2 regions of the Chryseomicrobium aureum genome follow, and region 2 is predicted to be linked to the other one. Evidence: riboswitches for the same ligand, from Rfam matches in the RefSeq annotation. Region 2 holds a riboswitch; the other holds the start of a gene.
The links. Region 2 has a riboswitch for lysine ahead of ACF3OH_RS08205 (aspartate kinase). Riboswitches for the same ligand answer to the same signal wherever they lie in the genome.

Region 1 (7,571 bases), 190 kb from region 2:
CGAGTATTAGGATATCTGTTTGTTTTGACATCTGTGTACCACCTCTCTTGTCTACTGTGTGTATAATGTAATCTATACCATACTTTAAATCGAAAGCGTGATGAATATGCTCGATACACATGCACGAAAATATGTGGACCCTGTAATTAACCAGACTGCCGGTAAACTTCTCGACTTCGGTTTGACAGCTACGCACGTAACACACATCGCGTTTGCTATCGGTGTCACCTCCGGCATTTGGATTTACTTAGGGAATCCTTGGCTTGCGCTAGCCACACTTTGGATCTCAGGATTTTTAGATGCGGTCGATGGTGCGATGGCTAGAAAATCCCGTTCTTCTGCTTGGGGAACTTTACTTGATGTGAGCTATGACCGATTGGTTGAAATAAGCGTCATTATAGGGCTCGCATTTCTCTATCCAGATTCAATGTGGGCATTACTGCTTCTCGCGTGCTCAATTATTTGGGCGATGACCATCTTTTTGACGGTCGGTTCATTAACTGAGAAAAAAGGGATGAAATCGTTTTATTATCAACCAGGGTTAGCGGAGAGAACGGAAGGATTCATTTTGTTCTCACTTATGATACTATTCCCCACCTACTTAACTTTACTCACGCTTCTGTTCTTAGCTGTAGAAATTTTCACTGCCCTGCAGCGTCTTCGTGAAGCCAAATCAATCTTAAAGGAGGATGCAGCATGAGAACGATTGTATTAGTTGGTGCAGGACATGCGCATCTTCACATCATTCGAGCATGGTCACGTGAACCAATACCGAACTGGCGTTTAGTCGTTCTTTCAAGCTCTTCGTATCAGTATTATTCGGGGATGTTCTCTGGTTATGCAGAAGGACACTATAATGAGAAAGAGACACGCGTGCCGCTCGTTCCTTTTTGTCGAATTGCGGGTGCATTGTTTTATGAAGAAACTGTTACGAAGATAGATGCTGCGACTCAGACGCTATATTGTGCTAGCGGAAAAAGCTATCCGTATGACTTAGTATCATTTGATATAGGATCTCGCATTGACATCCCACTCAATTTTGAGGAGATCTCACCTCAAATAAAACCTGCAGATAAGATGATTGAAGCGATCGAGTCAATACGAACAACCGAGCATCCCGTTGTAATTGGCGGTGGTGCAGCAGCAGTAGAAATGGCGCTATCTATTCATGAATGGCGAAAGAACAATGGCTACAGCAATCCTGTTCAGCTCATTAGCAAAAGCGCGTTGTTATCTGAGACGAATGCTCAACACTCTGTGCGCGATGAGCTTCGAGCAGCAGGTGTACATTTGAAAGAACAAGATTCACCGTCGTCCTTTCATGAAAGTGTGATAACGACGGCGTCTGGAAACATGTATCCTTGTACCTCAATGTTTTGGCTGACAGGAGCCTCTAGTTTCTCCCTATTTGCTGAAAGTGGGCTTGTCACGGAAGAGGGCTTTTTAGTTGTCACACCGACTCTTCAGGCAGCAGAACAACCTCTAATTTTTGCTGCAGGAGACTGTGCACACTTTGGTGAAGGAATTGCAAAGAATGGCGTACATGCGGTAAAACAAGGCCCCATCCTTTGGTATAACTTGCAGGCTATCATTTTGAATCAGAAGTTACGAGCGTATGAACCCAAATCTAACCAACTCTCAATTTTATCTCTCGGCAACCGTCGAGCTCTTGCTCTGTATGGTAACAAAAGTTTTAAAGGAAAACTTGCTTGGAAGCTAAAGAATCGAATCGATCAGAATTTCATGCGAAAATATCGATTGTAGGTAGATGTGGAGCCGACTTCAAGACGTTGAGTTCCGTTGCGGGGCTGCTTTCCGAGGGCGCGTCGATATTCGGCGATTGAAATCGAGTTGCGCCTCCTAGAAATCCCTCCGGAGTCAGCCCCTCCACTTCACTCAACTTACTTTTTAAATCTATAAAAAAAGAAGCCGGAACTAGTCCGCCTTCTCTTCTTTCACTACCTCTTCAATTGCTACCACTTCTGGTTGTTTCTCCACTTGAATCTTCCCAAGCTTCTTCAGCAAAAAGTAGGCACAGCCAAAATTACAATACTCTAAAATGTAATCGTGGATTGTCCCGATTTTTGTATCAAACGTCGCTTTGGAGTTTGAGTCTTCGTAGAATCCACGAAGTCGAAGTTGACCATAACCCCAGTCACCAAAAATATAATCATATTTTTGTAGGACATCGCTGTAGCGTTCTTCTAAAACCTCTTGATTAAACCCTTCGCGAAACTCTTCTACTACTTCATATTGAAAACCTTCTAAATGAATACGTGTCACTAGTTTCACCTAATTCTGCACAGCGAGTTCTTCTTCGCCAGCTGCTTGTCGTTGTTTTGCTGCAGCATTGACTTGTTCATCCGCATGGTAACTGCTTCGAACGAGTGGGCCCGCCTCACAATGCGAGAAGCCTTTTTCCATCGCAATTTTACGCAGCTTTCCGAACTCGTGTGGTGTGTAATATTTTTGTACTTTTAAATGTTTTTTCGTTGGTTGCAAATACTGACCGATCGTCATGATATCCACATTGTTTGCACGTAGGTCGTCCATAACTTCGATAATTTCTTCCCATGTCTCTCCAAGTCCAAGCATCAGTGACGACTTCGTTGGGATGTCCGGTTGCATCTCTTTTGCACGGCGTAAAAACTCAAGTGAGCGATCGTATGTAGCACGTGCACGAACCCTTGGTGTTAAGCGACGCACGGTTTCAATGTTGTGGTTTAAAATGTCTGGTTTTGCATCCATTAATGTGCGCAGGTTTTCTTCCACCCCACCCATGTCAGAAGGTAAAACTTCAACTGTTGTGAATGGATTTTTGCGACGAATCGCACGTACCGTTTCTGCAAATACTTTTGAACCGCCATCTTTTAAATCATCACGTGCTACAGCTGTGACTACAGCATGTTTCAAGTTCATGATGACAACGCTATCTGCTACGCGTTCTGGTTCTGCGAGGTCTAGCTCATTTGGAAGTCCAGTTTTCACAGCACAGAAACGACACGCACGCGTACAAACTGCACCCAAAATCATGAATGTAGCAGTACGACGTGTTCCCCAACACTCATGAATGTTTGGACAACGCGCTTCTTCACATACAGTATTTAGATTATTTTCACGCATTAATTTTTTCAAGCCTGTATACTCTTCATTGGTATTGAGTTTAATTTTTAGCCACTCCGGCTTACGTTCGCGTTCTGTAGTTGGTTTACAAGATGTCATTGCGGTAGCCCCCATCCTTAGTCTATCCTGTTGTCAATATATCATACTTTAGAATTCCCTACAATTGACTGTCATGACAAAACCACCGGCAAATTTCGCTGGTGGTTTCATTTATTATGCCGTCTTTTCTTGTACTTTTTCTTTTGCCGTCCAGAAAATAAACAATGCAATAAGTAACACGATAACTACGCCAAGTCCAATCCAAGCTGAACCTGTAAATCCAAGTGTTAAATAGCCCACAGTGGCAATGACTGCACTAATGATGGCATACGGAAGTTGTGTTGTGACGTGATCATACAGGTTGGATCCTGCTCCTGTTGCAGACATGATCGTCGTATCTGAAATCGGTGAACAGTGATCTCCAAATACTGCTCCAGCAAGTACAGCTGATAGTACTGGTAGAAGAAGTTCTGGATTCACAGCCATTGCGATATCTGCTCCAATCGGAATCAATATTCCAAATGAGCCCCACGACGTTCCTGTTGAGAATGCCATAACTGCCGTCAACACAAATAACAATGCTGGTAAAATCCACTCTGGAATATTGTTGTTGCTTACGACTTGTGCCAAGTACTCACCTGTTTGCAATTCAGAAATCAAGTATGTGAGCGCCCAAGCAAAAATCAGAATAAGTACTGCTGGCATCATCGAGCGAATTCCGGATAGAAATGCCGTTCCGATATGCGCTGCATCCGCTTCTGGATTTTTATCAAACTGACGCAGATACAAGAACAACGCAACAGTTACACCCGCAAGTCCACCAATCAATAGAGATTTCGGTACATCAGTGTTTTCGAAAATCGTAAACAGATTCCATGAACCACCTGCTTGATTACCCGTCACGAGCATCGCACCAACTGTAGCTGCAATGAGCGTTACAATTGGTAGGACTAAGTCTGTCACTTTTCCATGATTGTGCTCAGGAAATTCTTCTTTGATTTCTCCAGCCACGTCTTTTTCTGGGTCAAACAGTTGACCTGTTTCAAGAGCACGACGCTCGTGTGCCTTCATTGCAAATAAATCAAAATCTGTTGCAGCTACGAAGAATACAACGGCAATCGCCGCTACTACGTAGTAATTCATTGGTGCCATCAATACAAATGCTTCTAGAGGTGTGTACGCAACAATTGCGTACGTTGTAAAAATACCACCAAGCAAACTGATCAAATACGCGCCCCAACTAGAGATTGGCGAGACAACACAAATCGGTGCAGATGTAGAATCAATAAAATAAGCTAGTTTTGCACGGGAGATTTTGTGTGAATCTGTGATAGGTCGAGCAATTTGACCAACCGCTAATGCATTAAAATAGTCATCGATAAAAATTAAGATTCCAATAAATGCAGTAAGCAATTTTGCGCCGCGACGTGTCTTGACGCGCTTCATAGCCCAAGCAGCAAACGCTCGGCTACCTCCTGATAATGTAACAAGTGCAGTAATAACGCCTAAGCTTAGAATAAATAATAAAATGAAGACGTTGTACGCATTGAATCCGTCATCCCAAAACGATAGTTGGAATGCCGCCCATAATGATTGCAGAGAATCTACTGGTGCAAATTCATGTAGTAAAAATGCGGCCGAGACTATCCCGACACCTAGTGATAATAATACTCGACGTGTAATGAGTACCATTGTGATTGCCAACACCGGTGGCAAAAGTGAAAAAATTGTAGCTTCCATTGACGTTTCTCCTCCTTTTAGGCGGAGTTACAGATCATAAAAGTGAAACAAAAAACCAGCCTAAATAAATCATTAGGCTGGCATACAAGGGAATTTCCCTTAACTGTCTCAACTGACTGTAGCTCTCCATTTGCCGAATGCAAATGACAGTGTTATTTTTATTCAAAATAACCCCAATGATTTATGTGTGACGACACAAATCACTTCGGCAAAGCTTCCTTTTTAACACGATCTTAGTTGTCAAACTCCCGTATTATACTCTTAAGCTCTGCGGCCTCTACCTAGATAATATTCAATTCCCTTTAAGCTTAACAAGAATAAAGACGTCTGACAACCCCTTATTTTCAGGCGAGAGGAACAAAAAATACAACGCCTCCCTCTTCCTGGATCGTTTCCATGTCATACTCAATATCATTTAAGTACGGAAGACTACTTAAATCTCCTCCTTTGTTTACTTTATGCGTTTAGAATCATTTGATGAAGCGGAATAGTGAATAAATACATCTCGAATTGTTTCAGGCATAAAATATACTTTTGGTAATTCTTTAAATCTCGGGAAGAAGTACCCGAACGTGAACATATCCACTGTAGCCAGCTTATAGTTTTTCTTAGTCTCTAATGGCTCCCCATTCACCTGGTACCCTACGCCAGTTTTCACAAAGTTCGCGAAAATCAACTTCCCAAGTTGCTTTCCTCGAAATCCTAAACCGCGTACTTCAAGCGTTGGCCACTTGTCATTTTGAGCGATCCTATAGGCTTCAATCAAATCAGCACCTGTACAAGTGACAATACATGGATTGATGGGATGCGGTAACAAATCATGCATCATCTTCGCAGATATTTCTCCTGGATAGAGGTCTGTAAGTAACAACCCCGCAGGAAAAAGCGCGCAATCCGCTTCTGTATAGGTGATGAGCGCTTCGCCTAATCGTTCACTTAATTTTGATTCCACTTCCCATGCGGTTGGAAGATGTTCATCGTTTGAAAAAACCGAGACCTCTAATAGTTTTTCTCCACGTTCTATTAGTTTGCTGTTTGTCGTATCCGATGAGCTCGGCTGCACTGGATGCAGTGTCGTGGTGATTGTAGGTGCAGTTTCAGTAAACTGGATGACAGCTACACCTATGTGCATTCCCCATTTTCCTCCTGCCGATAAATGCGTACGTCCCCAAACGTAATTATCTGAATACGTGTGATGAGTGTGTGCTCCAAATAGTAAATCGACTTCGGGAAATTGTTCTGCGATTTCTTCTTCCATTGTTCGTCCCACATGCGCAAGACATAGTACCAAATCTACTTGAGGTGCCAGCACTTGAATAATCTCTTTTACGGAATCAAGTGGAGATGTAACGTGCCATCCAAGTTGCTTGTAGTATTCGTCGTAAGCAGCAGTGACACCAAATAGACCGATTCTCTTTCCGAACGATGTGGTGTGAATCACATAAGGATGTAACCACTCTGGTCTCGTGCCGTCTGGTTCAAAAAAATTACTGAGTACGACCTCAAACTGAGCTTCTGAATACAGGGTCTCTAACTGTTCATGAGAAAGTGTAATCCCTTCATTGTTTCCGATTGTTACAAAATGATAGCCTGCTTCATTTAAAAGTTCCACATTCCCTTTTCCAGCTGTCGCTTCAGTAAAGACATGGGAACGGTCTAAATGATCACCGAGGTCCATGACTAGTAGATCGTCTCCAGCAGGCAAACTTTTCTTATAAGCCGTAATCTTCGCTACTATCGCTTCCCAATTTTCAAAATGACTATGTAAATCGTTTGTATGAATAATATGAAGTGTCCCCATCTCTTCACCTCCTACATGAGTCCGTCGTATATAGAACGTATGCCTAATAGCAATAACACAATTTGAAGTAAGATGACTAAACTATCTGAGTTTAGACGATGATTTAAGTATGCCCCTACTTTTGCTCCGATGTAGGCTGCAGGAATAACCGGAATCGTGTATAGCCAGGGTACATTGCCGAGTGATATATGTGTGATGGAATTGACGAGTGCTGATAAAAATACCATGAACATAGACGTTCCGACTGCTACATGTGGTGGGAATAAGAAGAGCAATAACATAGCCGGTACGAGCATAGAGCCTCCACCTATTCCGAATAATCCCGAACTAAATCCTATTCCGAAGGTTAAGAGAACAGCGAACCAAATCGGATATCCGTACACATAGGTACCTCTTGCATCTTCAAATGTTGTCTTCCGACCATTTTTCACAAACCATTCCACTGGTTTCACGTACTTACGTACAAGAAGTAATAGTGCGAGAAAAACCATCATGATACCAAAATACAATTGAAACGATGGAAGATCCAGCCCTCTGTTTACAAATGCACCGACAACAGTTCCAGGTGCGCTCCCTGCAAAAAAGATGAAGCCACTTTTAAAATCTACCGTCTTCTTTTTCATGTAGGCAATTGTTGAAGATAGCCCGACGAAAATCATCATAATGACGGATAAACCCACTACGGTTTGTGGCGTAATACCGTCGATCCAGCCGATAGAGCCTAAGTAGACAATAGCCGGGACTAAGATGACGCCGCCGCCAAGTCCAACGACAGACCCTACAATTCCACTAAAAAGACCAATAACTACTAATAACAGCCATTCCATTACAATTCTCCTCCGAATAAATCAAGCTGCTTAGGTGCAAG
Region 2 (7,571 bases):
CCTTCTTTATTTACTGGGTTTTGACGAATTTCCATAAGTGCAGAAATTACGTTCATATTTGGACGGTAATTGACTTCAAAGGCTTCGAAATAAGGTTCCGAGTCAGGTGTATCTTGACGTTGAATTTCAATAGTAATTTTCTTTGCTTCAGTAGCTGTCACCATTGATTATTTCCCTCCTTTAGAAGAATAATCACGTTTACGAGGTGGAATCAACGATACGTCGATTGCTTCGTAAGTGATGATTGGTGCACCTGTTGCTGGATCGAAGTCCGCAACTGTTGTTTTCATGAATTCCTCGTCATTACGCTCTGGGAATTCTGGTTTGTAGTGCGCCCCGCGGCTTTCGTTACGCATTAGCGCTCCGATTGTAATAACACGTGCAAGGTATAACATGTTCTTCAACTGACGTGTGAATGAAGCACCTTGGTTCGACCACTGTTGTGTATCGTCCATGTTGATGCGCTCCCAGCGGTCCATCAATTCAAGAATCTTTTTATCTGTTTGTTCTAGCTTGTCGTTGTAACGTACAACTGTTACGTTGTCTGTCATCCACTCGCCAAGCTCTTTATGGATGAGGTACGCGTTTTCTGTACCCTTCATATTCAACACTTTGTTCCACTCTTCTTCTTCCTTCTTCACTTCACGAGTAAAGATTTCGTCCGGAAGATCAGCAGCAGACTTTTCAAGACCTTTCATGTACTTCACAGCGTTTGGTCCAGCAACGCTACCACCAAATACAGCTGAAAGTAATGAGTTAGCACCTAGACGGTTTGCACCGTGTTGTGAGTAATCACACTCACCAGCAGCAAATAATCCAGGAATGTTCGTCATTTGATCGTCATCGACCCATAGACCACCCATTGAGTAGTGAACAGCTGGGAAGATTTTCATTGGAACTTTACGTGGGTCATCACCAGTGAACTTTTCATAAATCTCGATGATTCCACCAAGTTTCACATCAAGCTCGTGTGGATCTTTGTGAGAAAGGTCAAGGTATACCATGTTTTCTCCGTTGATTCCAAGCTTCTGGTTGACACACACGTCAAAGATTTCACGTGTTGCGATATCACGTGGTACTAAGTTACCGTAGTCTGGATATTTCTCTTCTAGGAAGTACCAAGGCTTCCCGTCTTTGTATGTCCAAACACGTCCACCCTCACCACGCGCTGATTCTGACATCAGACGAAGTTTGTCATCACCAGGGATTGCAGTTGGGTGAATCTGAATGAATTCACCATTTGCGTATTTTGCACCTTGTTGGTACACGATAGACGCTGCAGAACCTGTGTTGATGATAGAGTTCGTTGTTTTACCGAAGATGATACCAGGTCCACCCGTTGCCATAATTACAGCATCTGAACGGAACGCTTGGATTTCTCCAGTGTTTAAGTTTTGTGCTTTAATACCACGGCAAACGCCTTCGTCATCTTTAATAATACCGAGGAATTCCCATCCTTCGTATTTCGTGACTAAACCGTCTACTTCGTAGCGACGTACTTGCTCGTCAAGTGCGTATAGTAACTGTTGACCAGTTGTCGCACCAGCGAATGCTGTACGGTGATAAAGTGTTCCACCAAAGCGGCGGAAATCTAAAAGACCTTCTGGAGTACGGTTGAACATAACACCCATACGGTCAAATAAGTGAATAATTCCAGGTGCTGCATCAGCCATTGCCTTTACAGGGCCTTGGTTCGCTAAGAAGTCACCGCCATACACTGTATCGTCAAAGTGTTTGTACGTTGAATCTCCTTCACCTTTTGTGTTAACTGCACCATTAATTCCACCTTGCGCACACACTGAATGAGAGCGCTTTACTGGAACTAATGAGAATAAATCAACAGGCGTGCCATTTTCGGCAGCTTTCATAGTTGCCATAAGACCTGCAAGGCCTCCACCGACAACGATCAATTTACTTTTTGCCATGCTTTTCTCACTCCTCGAATTTTTAGTAGTGGTTTAGACGAATGCAAGCAATGCGCGGATACCCACTACTGTCAATGCTACGAAAATACCTAGAGTTGCGTATGTAGCCAAACGTTGTGAAGCAGCGGATTGTGTAATCCCCCAACTTACTAGGAATGACCAAATACCATTCGCAAAGTGGAAAGTTGCTGCCACAACACCAGCAACGTAGAAACCAAACATCCAAGGATTCGCTAGAATATCAGCCATCATGTTGAAGTCAGCTGTATCTGCTCCGATTGCAACCTGCCAGCGTGTTTCGTATACGTGCCATGCAATGAATACTACTAAGAAAATCCCTGTGATACGTTGTGCCACGAACAGCCAGTTACGGAATGTGCTAAAGCGTTTCGTGTTATTTTTTGCAGTGAAAGCAATGTAGATTCCGTAAAATGCGTGGAACATTAAAGGTAAGAAAATTACAAAGATTTCAAGTGCATAACGGAATGGTAAGCTTTCCATAAAGTGTGCTGCATCGTTAAATGCTTGTTCTCCGCGTGTTGCAAAGTGGTTGACAATTAAATGCTGTGTTAAGAACAGCCCAACCGGGATAATTCCTAATAAGGAATGCAGACGACGCCAAAGAAATTCGTTGTTTTTCGCCAAGATGGTTACCCCCCTCAAATTTTGCGATTGAGTTGCCACGGCGATGTGACAATTCAATGAATGTTACGACGAGCGAAATATCGTCGTTCGTAACGGCCTTGTAGTTTAACATAACTATTGTACTCCCCTAGTATAGGCAGGTCAAGGCACTTTGGGATTGAGAATCCTTCTCAAAGTCTAGATGTCTCTAAGGGTTGCAATGCATTGTGTCTTTTTTCACATACGCAAATTTTAGTACTACATGCTATACTGATATCGTTGATTTCGGAAAGTGAGTGGACTGTATGGAAAAGACACAAGAAAAAATGATTCCTCAGTTTGGGTACGAATTGATTCGTGACCACCTGATTGCCAACCTATTAGGAAAACATGAACAGGAAGTTTTATATTGGGCCGGTAAAGATTTGGCTCGAAAATTCCGATGTCAGTCGGTTGATGAGATTTGTGCGTTCTTTCAACAAGCCGGCTGGGGCGAGTTGCGAGTACATAAACAAGCAAAGCGTGAAAGCATCTTCCACCTACAGGACACGATTCGTTCATCGTCGCGGGCCGATCGCTGCTTCAAGCTTGAGGCAGGATTTTTAGCAGAGCAACTTGAACAGTTAGAGAGTCGGATGACGGAGTGTCTGGAAGATGTCTCATCTACACTTGTTGTTTTTACAACAAAATCAGAATAGCAGTTGTCTTTAGTTTACATCTGGTGTGAGAGCGCTCCCATTTATCTGCTCACATTTGTGAACAAATTGCGTGTTTTGTTCACACTATTGTAACTATTTTGTAGAATGCTGATGTCGAAATCAGCATTCTTTTTTATGGTCATTTTTTTCACAGGGTAGATTTCTCTCAGAATTGTTTATGCCCTCAATTTCGTTGTTTGTGCCGCGATCGAGCGGTTCTGTGCCCTCAAATGGCTGGTTTGTGCCCTCAGTCATATTATGGAAACTAATTCGCAGTCTTCTAGTACAAAAAAACAACCCCTTCCCCGCAACGAGAGTGCGAGAAGGAGCTGTTCTTTATCTACTCAAACGAAAGTTTACACTTGTACCTCGAGCTCCGACAAGCGGAACTCGTCGTGAAGCGCATTCGCCGACTGAATCATCTGTTGTTGCGGAACGACTACAGATACTTTGATTTCTGATGTACTGACCATTTTAACTGGAACCGATTCTTGGCGTAAGCGATCAAACATTTGTGCTGCTACTCCTGGATTGGAAACCATTCCTGATCCTACAATCGATACTTTTGCAAGGCCGACTTCGAAATCTGCCACTTGGAACCCTAGCTCTTGTTTTTTCTCTTCTAATACTTGAATCGCTTCGGACAATGCTTCTTTTTTAATCGTGAACGAAACCGTTGGCGATGTGCCATCGACTATAGATTGCACAATGATATCGACATCGATATTGTGTTTTGCTAGTGTCGTAAAGATCATAGCGAGTGACCCATTAAATGCTTTTTCATATCCTATTGTTAACCGAACGACATCGGATTCAAATGCCACACCTCGTACAATCAGATTCGACTCCATCGATGTAACCTCCTCAATAACTGTCCCCTCCTGATCTGTCAAACTCGAGCGGACAGTCAGTGGAATTTTGTAGTTTTTCGCATACTCAACAGCGCGTGGATGTAAGACACCTGCGCCTAAGTTCGCAAGCTCTAACATCTCATCGTACTCAATTGATTGTAATTTACGTGCACCTTCAACAAAGCGTGGGTCGGATGTATAGACTCCATCCACGTCTGTATAAATATCACAGCGTATGGCTCCAACAGCTGCAGCAATTGCGACGGCCGTTGTATCTGAACCTCCGCGGCCAAGTGTAGTAATTTCCCCGTCTTCTGTAATACCTTGGAAACCAGCAGCGACGACTATATTTCCAGCATCTAGCTTCGCACGAATTTTGTCACCTTTCAGTGAAACGATTCGTGCATTGCGATGCACTTTTTCAGTTTGTAACTCTGCCTGCCATCCTGTCATAGAAACGGCTGGGTAGCCTTGTGTCTCAAGTGCCATTGCAAGCAATGACATCGAGACCTGTTCGCCAGTCGATAAGAGCATATCCATCTCTCGTTTTGATGGCGACGATGTGATTTCTTCTGCAAGTGTAACCAAGTGATCGGTTGTTTTGCCCATTGCAGATACAACGACTACGACTTGATTCCCTTGTTCTGATTCCATGATGACGCGACGTGCTGCATTTCGGATACGCTCTACTGAGCCAACCGATGTTCCTCCAAATTTCATGACGACAATTGCCATTTTCCTAATCTCCTCCGGTAGCGGATGGGACAAAAAAATGCTTTCCACGAATGGAAAGCATTTTGTCTAACACGGTCAAAGTATATGTCCATGCAAGATAGCCCTCCAGAATGTGTATTCTGACAATCTTGGGTTTGTTCAACACAAGACCAACGAAGCGCTGGATCAGCAGCTCTTCATTTCGGCGATTGCCCCTTTCCCATTTTGTCGTCGGATCTGTCATCCTCAAAAATGGTACTGTTGACGCTCGCACCTCTATCTTCACGTAAAGTGAATATGAAATTAGGAATACTTTAGCACACTATTCCGGCGAAGGCAATGTTTCTTCTGTTAATTTTTTTTGAACCGCAACAGCAAGCGCCTCCGGAAGACCTGCTTGTATAAACTCTTCCACAGTACCTGCTTTCATGTTTTTCACCGAACCAAAGTGCTTCATAAGTTGTTGACGGCGCTTTGGTCCCACGCCAGGAATCGTATCCAAAATCGATTGGATACTATTTTTTTGACGTTGTTGGCGATGGAATGTAATCGCAAACCGGTGCACTTCATCTTGAATGCGTTGCAGCAAATAAAACTCTTGCGACGTCCGCTTCATGGCAACAGGAAGCGGAGGCTCTCCGTAAAGAAGTTCTGCCGTTTGGTGTTTCAAATCTTTTGCCAGACCTGCAATAGGAATATCAAGGCCGAGTTCATCTTCTAATACTTCACGCGCAGACGACATCTGCCCTTTTCCCCCATCAATCAAAATTAAATCCGGAAGAGGCAAACGTTCCCGAAGCACACGTGTATAACGACGACGAATCACTTCACGCATCGCTCCGTAGTCATCATGTTTTTCAGCCGTCTTTGTTTTGTACTTTCGGTATTCTTTTCTTAAAGGTTTTCCGTCTTCAAATACGACCATCGCAGAAACTGGATCTGTCCCGTAAATATGGGAGTTATCAAATGCTTCAATGCGACGCGGAGCAGGAATGCCCATATGAAGCCCAAGTTGCTCTATTGCCCCAATAGTTCGCTCTTCTTGACGCTCGACTAAATGGAACTTTTCGTTCAAGGCCACTTCTGCATTATTGATGGCCAAATTCACAAGTTCTAGTTTTTTCCCTCGTTGCGGTACGGCTACTTTTACATCTAATAACTGGTGAATGATTTCCGCATCGACAGTTCCAGGGACAAGAAGTTCTTTCGGTTTGATGTGGGACGGCTGCTCATAAAAACGACCGATAAATGTTAAAAACTCTTCTTCCGGCTCTCCGTATATCGGAAACATCGACGCATCCCGCTCAATCAACTTCCCTTGGCGAATAAAGAAGACTTGTACACACATCCACCCTTTGTCGACAGCGTAACCAAAGACGTCCCGATTGGTGAAATCATTCATCTGCATCTTTTGTTTTTCCATAACGGTATCGATGTGCGCGATTTGATCTCGGTATTCTTTTGCACGCTCGTATTCCATAGATTCTGCGGCTGTCATCATCTTCTGTTCAAGCTCTGTGCGCACTTTAATATGGCCCCCATTTAAGAACTTGGAAACTTCATCAATCATGTACTGGAATTCCGATCGTGGGATTTCTTTCACACACGGCCCTAAGCATTGACCAATATGATAATAGAGGCATAAGCGGTCGGGCATCTTCACACATTTTCGGAATGGATAAATACGGTCCAAGAGCTTCCGCGTCTCATTCGCTGCATAGACGTTCGGATACGGCCCAAAATATTTCCCGTTATCTTTTCGTACTGTGCGCGTTGTAATAATGCGTGGGTAGGCGTCCCCTGTAATTTTTATATATGGATACGTCTTGTCGTCTTTAAGCATGACATTGTATTTAGGGTCATGCTTTTTGATTAGATGAAGCTCTAGAATGAGTGCTTCTAAGTCGGACGACGTGACGATGTATTCAAAGTCTTGGATGTCCTGCACGAGTCGCTGAGTCTTCCCATTATGTGTTCCCGTGAAATACGAGCGGACTCGGTTTTTTAACACTTTTGCCTTCCCGACATAAATGATGGTTCCGTTGCCATCTTTCATCAAATAGCACCCAGGTTGTTCGGGAAGGATCTCTGATTTTTGCCGAACGAGTTCGTTCATATGTGCACCTACTTTCTGCACGCGTTCCGTACAAGTGTTCGAGTGGTCCTTTGAAAAAACCGGAATCCCCTAAGGACTCCGGCTCTATGACTTACGCGTGTTTGTTTACTAAGTTTGCAAGGTTTTCTTTTGGTTGGTAACCAACCACTTTATCGACTGGTTGACCGTCTTTGAAAAGGATCAATGTTGGAATCGACATAACCCCGAACTGGCTAGCAGTTGCTTGGTTCTCATCTACATCTAACTTTGTAATTTTTACTTTGTCAGATAGTTCGCCGTCAAGCTCTTCAAGAACTGGAGCGATCATTTTACATGGTCCACACCATGGTGCCCAAAAGTCTACTAGTACTAAACCTTCTTGTGTATCTTGTGCAAATGTTGCATCTGTTGTGTGTGTAACTGCCACGATAATTCCTCCTTCATTTGTATCTATATGCGATTATATCAAATGATACCCGAACCACCTAATAATAAAACTCGACTTCCGTGAAGGAAGCCGAGTGGTTGGTTTACTTCGATAAAACTGCGCGGAACTCTTCTGTTAGAAGTGGAATGACTTCGAAAAGATCCCCTACAATTCCGTAATCTGCAACTTTGAAAATGCTTGCTTCTGGGTCTTTGTTGATTGCAACAATGACTTTAG

Region 1: it holds a riboswitch for lysine, as region 2 does, so the genes downstream of both, ACF3OH_RS09215 (Na+/H+ antiporter NhaC family protein) here and ACF3OH_RS08205 (aspartate kinase) in region 2, are expected to answer to the same signal.

Annotation. Positions count from the first base shown of each region.
Region 1 is NZ_CP171117.1:1,749,448-1,757,018, forward strand. It holds gene ACF3OH_RS09190 (dihydrolipoyl dehydrogenase family protein) at 1-31, opposite strand, end outside; gene ACF3OH_RS09195 (CDP-alcohol phosphatidyltransferase family protein) at 107-700, shown strand; gene ACF3OH_RS09200 (FAD-dependent oxidoreductase) at 697-1,764, shown strand; gene ACF3OH_RS09205 (YutD family protein) at 1,936-2,283, opposite strand; gene lipA (lipoyl synthase) at 2,293-3,222, opposite strand; gene ACF3OH_RS09215 (Na+/H+ antiporter NhaC family protein) at 3,337-4,902, opposite strand; lysine riboswitch at 5,014-5,190, opposite strand; gene ACF3OH_RS09220 (bifunctional metallophosphatase/5'-nucleotidase) at 5,354-6,703, opposite strand; gene ACF3OH_RS09225 (sulfite exporter TauE/SafE family protein) at 6,715-7,530, opposite strand; gene ACF3OH_RS09230 (DUF72 domain-containing protein) at 7,530-7,571, opposite strand, start outside.
Region 2 is NZ_CP171117.1:1,557,168-1,564,738, forward strand. It holds gene sdhB (succinate dehydrogenase iron-sulfur subunit) at 1-164, opposite strand, end outside; gene sdhA (succinate dehydrogenase flavoprotein subunit) at 168-1,925, opposite strand; gene ACF3OH_RS08195 (succinate dehydrogenase cytochrome b558 subunit) at 1,959-2,570, opposite strand; gene ACF3OH_RS08200 (DUF2507 domain-containing protein) at 2,855-3,247, shown strand; gene ACF3OH_RS08205 (aspartate kinase) at 3,604-4,833, opposite strand; lysine riboswitch at 4,924-5,099, opposite strand; gene uvrC (excinuclease ABC subunit UvrC) at 5,135-6,928, opposite strand; gene trxA (thioredoxin) at 7,020-7,334, opposite strand; gene ACF3OH_RS08220 (electron transfer flavoprotein subunit alpha/FixB family protein) at 7,438-7,571, opposite strand, start outside.